Regions from separate parts of the Streptomyces sp. NPDC030840 genome, predicted to be linked through region 2. Evidence: riboswitches for the same ligand, from Rfam matches in the RefSeq annotation. Region 2 holds a riboswitch; the other holds the start of a gene.
What was found. Region 2 has a riboswitch for cyclic di-AMP ahead of ACZ49J_RS13155 (C40 family peptidase). Riboswitches for the same ligand answer to the same signal wherever they lie in the genome.

Region 1: it holds a riboswitch for cyclic di-AMP, as region 2 does, so the genes downstream of both, ACZ49J_RS04840 (C40 family peptidase) here and ACZ49J_RS13155 (C40 family peptidase) in region 2, are expected to answer to the same signal.

The regions. Positions count from the first base shown of each region.
Region 1 is NZ_JBVIEE010000002.1:190,202-193,662, reverse strand. Features, by position in the region: gene ACZ49J_RS04855 (HAD-IC family P-type ATPase) at 1-700, shown strand, start outside; gene ACZ49J_RS04850 (hypothetical protein) at 800-928, shown strand; gene ACZ49J_RS04845 (DUF1876 domain-containing protein) at 1,012-1,269, opposite strand; cyclic di-AMP (ydaO/yuaA leader) riboswitch at 1,564-1,733, shown strand; gene ACZ49J_RS04840 (C40 family peptidase) at 1,746-3,335, shown strand; gene ACZ49J_RS04835 (YceI family protein) at 3,340-3,461, opposite strand, start outside.
Region 2 is NZ_JBVIEE010000005.1:41,523-44,983, reverse strand. Features, by position in the region: gene ACZ49J_RS13170 (lasso peptide biosynthesis B2 protein) at 1-233, opposite strand, end outside; gene ACZ49J_RS13165 (ATP-dependent Clp protease proteolytic subunit) at 518-1,153, shown strand; gene ACZ49J_RS13160 (hypothetical protein) at 1,161-1,469, shown strand; cyclic di-AMP (ydaO/yuaA leader) riboswitch at 1,807-2,009, shown strand; gene ACZ49J_RS13155 (C40 family peptidase) at 2,013-2,486, shown strand; gene ACZ49J_RS13150 (DUF6328 family protein) at 2,649-3,191, shown strand; gene ACZ49J_RS13145 (ATP-binding protein) at 3,227-3,461, opposite strand, start outside.

The DNA of each region.
Region 1 (3,461 bases), on a different contig from region 2:
CATCGCGATCGGCTCCCGGGCGACCCCCGCGGCGCGCGGCGCCGCCGATGTCGTGGTCACCGACGACCGCATCGAGACCGTCGTCGACGCCATCGTGGAGGGCCGGGCCATGTGGGCCTCCGTCCGCAAGGCGCTCGGCATCCTTCTCGGCGGCAACCTCGGGGAGATCGCGTTCGTTCTGGCGACCACGGTGTTCACCGGGCGCAGCGCGCTGAACGCCCGTCAGCTCCTCCTCGTCAACATCCTCACCGACATGCTCCCCGCGATGGCCATCGCCGCCCGGCCCCCGGCGGGCAGCGCGGAGAAGCTGCTCGCGGAAGGACCCGAGGCCTCCCTGGGCGCGGCCCTCACCCGGGACCTCCGACTGCGCGCCACCATCACCACGGCCGCGGCGGGCGGCGCGTGGATCGTCGCCAGGATGACCGGCACACGGGCCCGTGCCGGCTCGGTCGCCCTGGTCGCCCTCGTGGCCTCCCAGCTCCTGCAGACGCTCACGGACGCGGGCCGCGACCCCCTGGTCGCCCTGGCCGCCACGGGGTCGCTCGTGGCACTCGTCCTCGTGGTGGCCGTCCCCGGACTCAGCCATTTCTTCGGCAGCCGGCCTCTCGGCCCGGCGGGCCTGACCATCGGTCTGGCAGCGGCAGTGGCGTCCGTCCTGCTGCCGGCCGCGCTGGAGCACGTCGCACCCCGACGTCATTGACAGTTGACCCCGACTTCACCGGAGCGCCGACCGCGTGAAGCCCGGAGCCCGCACAAAGGAGCGGTACCGGACAAGCACGCACAAGAAGGGCCGTCCGCCGTGTCCCACCTGCTCACCCCCCTCCTGACCAAGGTGGCGGTCGCTGTCATCGAGGCGATCGTCATGCGTCTGCTCATGCAGCTCTGGAAGACGTACGCGACCGGCCGGCGCCCGGCGGCGGCCGCCTGAGTACGCCGGGGAGAAGGCACCACTTCAAGGGGCCGGGTGGCAGCCGCGTCCAGGGCGGAGCCACCCGGCGGGAGGGCGCGCCGTCACCGTTCGACAGGGCCGGCCAGCTGGACGATGTCGTCGGAGGCGACGTCGTGCAGCCGGATCGCCAGATCCTCCAGTGCGCGGCTGGCGGCGAGTTCGTCACCGATCTCCGGCACGGGGCGGTCGACCGGGTTGCGCCGGGCCGCGCCCCGCCCCGTGACCGTCGACGTGTCCGAGGTCGTCAGCACGGCGCGTGCCTGGGTGTCGTCGCCGTCCTCGGTGATGTAGATCTGCACGGTCCACTGCTTGTCTTCCATGCCGATCACTCCTGCACTCCTGATCGCTTCCGTCCTCCGTCCCCAGCCTGCGCCTGCTGTCGCGTCCGGTCCAGTCGACCGGCACATGCGCCGGAACTTCGCCAAAGTTCCCGCGGGACGCCGCGGCGCCCGGTGCCCACAACCGGGTGAAGTGCGGCAGCGGTCCGAGGCGTTGGGGCGAAGGTCACACTCGCGGAACGGGCAATTCGCGCTTCGATCTTCACACCAGGAACACAAGTTGGCTAACTTGGTGGGCAGGCCACACGACTTTCGTCCGGCGAACCTCGTCGGGTCGCGTGGCCTCCGCCGAATCCGGTGCACCGTCGCGAAGCCGGAGCCGGGGACCCAACCGACAGTGGGGCGAATCGGTCCGACTGCCGGCCGGGCAGCGACCGTAGGGCACACCTTCCTCAGTCACCGCCCGAACCCGACAGCTGACTCGGTAGGCGGTACACGGAAGGAGCCAGTACGTCCCCATGGCGCAAGAGCCGAGCCGCGCGGAAGTCCAGCGGAGGATCAACAGCCTCTACGACCGGGCCGAGTCCGACACCGGGAACTTCAACGCGACCCGTGCGATGGCGTCGGGGCGGCGTCCGCGTGTCAGGCCGGCTCCCGGCGGCGGTCGCGAGCGCATGGATCCCGCCCTCGACAACGTCGTCAAGACATGGTTCGACGTAGCCCGCGCGAAGCTGGGCCCGACCGTCCCGGCGGTGCTTCCGCCCGACCTCAGGCCGGACCGCCTCCCCGAGACCCGGCCCACGCGCCCCACGAGCCGTCCCGACGCCACGCGCACCGACCGTGGGCGGGAGCCCGTGGGCCGGGACCTTCCGGAGCTGACGGCGGGCCGCGCCCCCGAGGCGGCCCCGGCACCCGTGGCGGAGCTGACGGCCGGTGCGGCGGCGGAGCCGGCCACCGGACCTGTGGCGGCGTTGCCGGCCGGACCGGTGTCCGAGCTGACCGCCGTGCCCGCGGCGGGACTGACCGCAGGACCCGTGGCCGCGCTGCCGGCCGCGCCGGAGACCGGCGACAAGGCCCCCGCCGCTCTGCCGGCGCCGGCCGGCACGGCGCGGCAGTCCTCCCTGAAGGCGGCCAAGAGCGAGAACCAGCGCAAGCTCACCGCCGCCCGGGAACTGCTCTCCAGACACGTCGCCCAGTGGAGCACGCCGCTGGCGGCGATCGAGTTGCCGCCGGCCGATGACGCCTGGCGCGCGACGGCACAGCAGGCTCGCCAGGCGGCCGAACTCGAAGCCGACTGGCAGCGACAGGAACCGGCAGGCCTCGGCACGCTCATGTCCTCCGGGGCGGCCATGTCCTCTGGGGCGGTCATGTCGCCGGGGGTGGGTGCGTCGCCGGGGGCGGCCTGGTCTGCGGGTGCGGACAAGTCGTCTGGGGCGGTCATGTCGCCGGGGGTGGGTGCGTCGCCTGGGGCGGCCTGGTCTGCGGGTGCGGACAAGTCGTCTGGGGCGGCCTGGTCCGCAGGTGCGGACACGGCACCTGGAACGGCCTGGTCCGCGGGTGCGGACTCGTCCCTCGGCGCAGGCCTGGCCGTCGGCCCACCGGGCGAGGTCGGTGCCGCGCGCGCCGTCGGTGCCGCGCCCGTCGCTGGCACCGTCCCTGTCGCCGGCACCGTCCCCGCCGTTGCCGCCGCCCCCGCCCTCGGCGCCACCCCGGCCTTCGGCGCAGGAGGCGCACCGGTCACGGACAACGGCGGGAAGGCCGCCAAGGCAGTCGAGTTCGCCCGCGCCCAGATCGGCAAGCCCTGTGTGTGGGGCGCGACCGGACCGGAGTCGTACGACTGCTCCGGCCTCACCCAGGCCGCCTGGAAGACCGCCGGGGTGCGCCTCCCGCGTACCGCGCGGGATCAGGCGTACGCCGGCACGGTGATCGCCCTGCCCGACGTTCAGCCCGGGGACCTGGTGTTCTTCACCGACAACGCCGGGCACGTCGGCATCTGCGTCGGCAACGGCATGATGGTCCACGCGCCGAGTCAGGGCCCCCTCGTACGCGAGGATTCGATCCTGTACGCGGGGGAGTCGGCGATCCACAGCGTGGTGCGACCCGTGTGACGGCCTACCCGGGCCCGTTTGCCGCGTCCGGCCCGTCCGCCGGGTGGAGTCCGGTCCCCTCGAACTCCACCCGGACGTCGTCGGCCAGCCGCAACGCGCCGAGGAACGCGGTGTAGGGCTTGATGC
Region 2 (3,461 bases):
GCTCCGTCCGCCTCGACCCGCGCATGGGCCCGGAACGGCGCGGCGCGCACGCCCGTGCACCACACCGGCCACGCCCCGCCGAACCGGCACAGCAGCGCGGTCGTGAGGGACCGCTGCGGACAGCCCTGACCGGCGCGGCGGGTGCCGACCGCGACGACGGCGTCCCGTGCCGCCCGCGCCTGCGCGGCGCCGCCGGAGCGGCCCGGCCCCGACCAGGCACAGGACGTACGGATCCGGCGCGGCGGGCGGCCGGGCGAGAGCGACGGCGCACCGCGCGGCGAGGCGGCGCCGCCGGGTCGGCGGTCCGGCGCCCTCCAGGGCGAACGGGGTGCTCATACGGTGGCCGGCCTGGCGTCGCGCAGGGCGACCCACCGCCACCACGACGCCGACCGCACCACCTCCGGCCACGCCAGGTTTGAGTTTCGCCCCGACAGCGGAGATGACAACGTACGTCCTGTACATTTTTTACAGAGACCGCTGTGCTGGACCACGGCTCTGCCGCGAGGAGGGGTACACCATGACCCGACCGTCCGCCCGCTACGTCCTGCCGGAGTTCACCGAACGCACGACTGAGGGCCACAGGACGATGGACCCGTACTCGAAGCTGCTGGAGGGGCGCATCGTGTTCCTCGGGACGGCGATCGACGACACCTCGGCGAACGACGTGATGGCGCAGTTCATGCACCTCGAGTACGCGTCGCCGGACCGGGACATCGCGCTCTACATCAACTCTCCGGGTGGCTCGTTCAGCGCGATGACGGCCGTCTACGACATGATCCAGTTCGTCACCTGCGACGTGGAGACCGTCTGTCTCGGGCAGGCGGCGTCGGTCGCCGCGGTGCTGCTGGCCGCCGGCACCCCGGGCAAGCGGTCGGCACTGCCGGGGGCCCGTGTGCTGCTCCAGCAACCCGCGCTGCACGAGCCGGTCGAGGGGCAGGCGTCCGACCTGGCCATTCAGGCCGCCGAGTTGATGCGCAACCGCCGGACGCTGGAGGAGATGCTCGCCCGGCACACCGGCCGGAGCGCCGAGCGGGTGCGCGACGACATGGAGCGGGACAAGATCCTGGACGCCCGGGCAGCCGTGGAGTACGGCCTGGTGGACCGGATCGTGCCCAGCCGGAAGCCGTCGAGCACCCTGCCCGGCGCGAGGTGAACCGCCGATGCTCCCACCCGACCTGCCGCCACTGCCCGCGCTGACCCGCGCCGAGGCCGAGCTGATCGACCGCTACCTCGACGTGGTCGACCTGCTCGGCCGGATCAACCCGGCCCGCCCCGGCGACACCTACCGCGGGCTGCGCGCCGCCCAGGCCCTGGTCCCCAAGGCGACGGCCCTGCGCGACGCACTCGAACTGATGCACACCCGAGGTGAGAACGAGATGCACGCGACGACCCTCGCGCGGGCCCTGCGGGTCCTCGACGGGGAACGCCGGGCGGCACGCGTCGCCCTGCCTCCCGGCCCCGGCAGCTGACGTGACGGCACGAGCCCGGGCCGCACGACGAACTGACGAGACGTCCGGCCCGGTTCTCGAACGGACCAGAGGACGTACCTGCGAACGGGGCAGATTTCGATCCCTCCTCAGGCCCAGGAAAGTTGCGCAACACGCGTACCACAACAGCGGAATCAACCGTTTCTCCGCTGGTCCGGCGCTCGTCGGCCTCCTTGACTCCCGGGTGCGCGGATGCCTGTCCACCCGAACGGGCGAGTGGTGAGTAACCCCACAAACTGCCGATTCCGTTCGCGGTTTCCAACATTCGTGCGTCAAGATCCGTACCTGACGACAAGCCCCCGCCACCGCGGCGGGGCGATCCGGGCGGACGCCGAGTCCTGCCGCCGCCCGGGTGACCGGTCGACAGGAGTGGATCGGCAGGAGTGGAGGACCCAAGCACGACGGGCCGCCGGAGCGTCAGTTCCGAGCAGTCCTTGGGGTGAAGCCGCGGCAACGCGGCCGGGCAACTTCGCCAGCCCGAATCCGACAGGTCATCCTTCACAGGCGGCTGACGAAGGGTTGCGCATGACTGCGCTCAATCGTGTCCCGTCGCTCATGGCCCGGGCCGGTACGGCCTCGGCTCTCACCATCGCCGCGGTGGGCGGCACCATCGTGGCCCCCGGCATCGCGTCGGACGCCGAGGCGGCCACACCGGCGGCCAAGGCGCTGCAGGTCGCGGCTTCGAAGAAGGGCTCCCCCTACAAGTGGGGCGCCGCGGGCCCCAAGAGGTTCGACTGCTCCGGGCTGACGCTGTACTCGTTCAAGAAGGCGGGCAAGAAGCTCCCCCGTACGGCGCAGGCGCAGTACAACAAGACGAAGCACATCTCCGCCAAGAGCCGCAAGGCCGGAGACCTCGTCTTCTTCCACTCGGGCTCGAACGTCTACCACGTCGGTATCTACGCCGGTAAGGGCAAGATCTGGCACTCGCCGAAGAGCGGGGAGGTCGTGAAGAAGGAGAAGATCTGGACGAAGAGCGTCTGGTACGGCCGGGTCCGCTGATCCGGCCGAGGGGCGACGGCGGTGAGGGCAGCCGTCGCCCCTCGGGGCCCGCCCGCGACGCGCCGGACCGAGACGTGCCCGCCCGCGACGCGCAGGGCTGTGATGTGCCTGGCCGGCGGCTCGCGGTGCGTGACACGGCCCGGGATGGTTACTCGTTCATCCATGTCCGACCACCAGAGTGCGCACTGGGGACGCAACGAGACACCCCTGGAGAGAGCCGACCGCAACTTCGTCGAGCTCCTGCAGGAGCTGCGCGTCACCCAGACCGGTGTCCAGATCCTCTTCGCCTTCCTGCTGACCCTGGCGTTCACCCCGCGCTTCCCGTCGCTCGACACGGTGCAGCGCGTCACCTACGTCACCACACTGCTGCTGGCGGTCCTCGCGGCCGCGCTCTTCACGGCCCCGGCCGCGCTGCACCGCTCGCTCTTCCAGCAGAACGCCAAGCCGCTCATCGTCCAGGTCTCCTCCCGGCTGGCCAGCGTCGGCCTGATGGTGCTCACGCTGGCGTTCACGGGGTCGGTGCTGCTCGTCGTGGACGTGACCCTGAACCGGGGTGCCGGTGCCGCCGCGGGAGCCGGCGCCTTCGGCGTCTGTGTCGCGCTGTGGTGGGTGCTGCCCCGCTTCGTCCGGCGGTCAGGCCTCGGCCGGGGTCCCGACGTCACCCCCACCCGCTCTCCGGAAGCGGCGCCGCCCGGACGCCGGTGAGCGGCCGAGAAGGGCGAGGCGGCCGCTGCGCGACCTCAGGGTTCCTTCTGCCCGGCGGCGGTGACCGGCTGGGCGGGGATCGTCCACGGCAGTTCGATGGCCACTGTCTTGCCGCCCTCCCGGGTGGGTCTGACGCTGAGTCTGCCGCCGCACTCGGCGGTCAGCCAGCGGATGATGACCAGGCCTCGGCCGTTGTCCTGCTGGACGGCCGCGGGCAGGCGCTTCGGAAAGCGCGGGTGGCTGTCGGTGACGCCGATCCGCAGCTGCTCG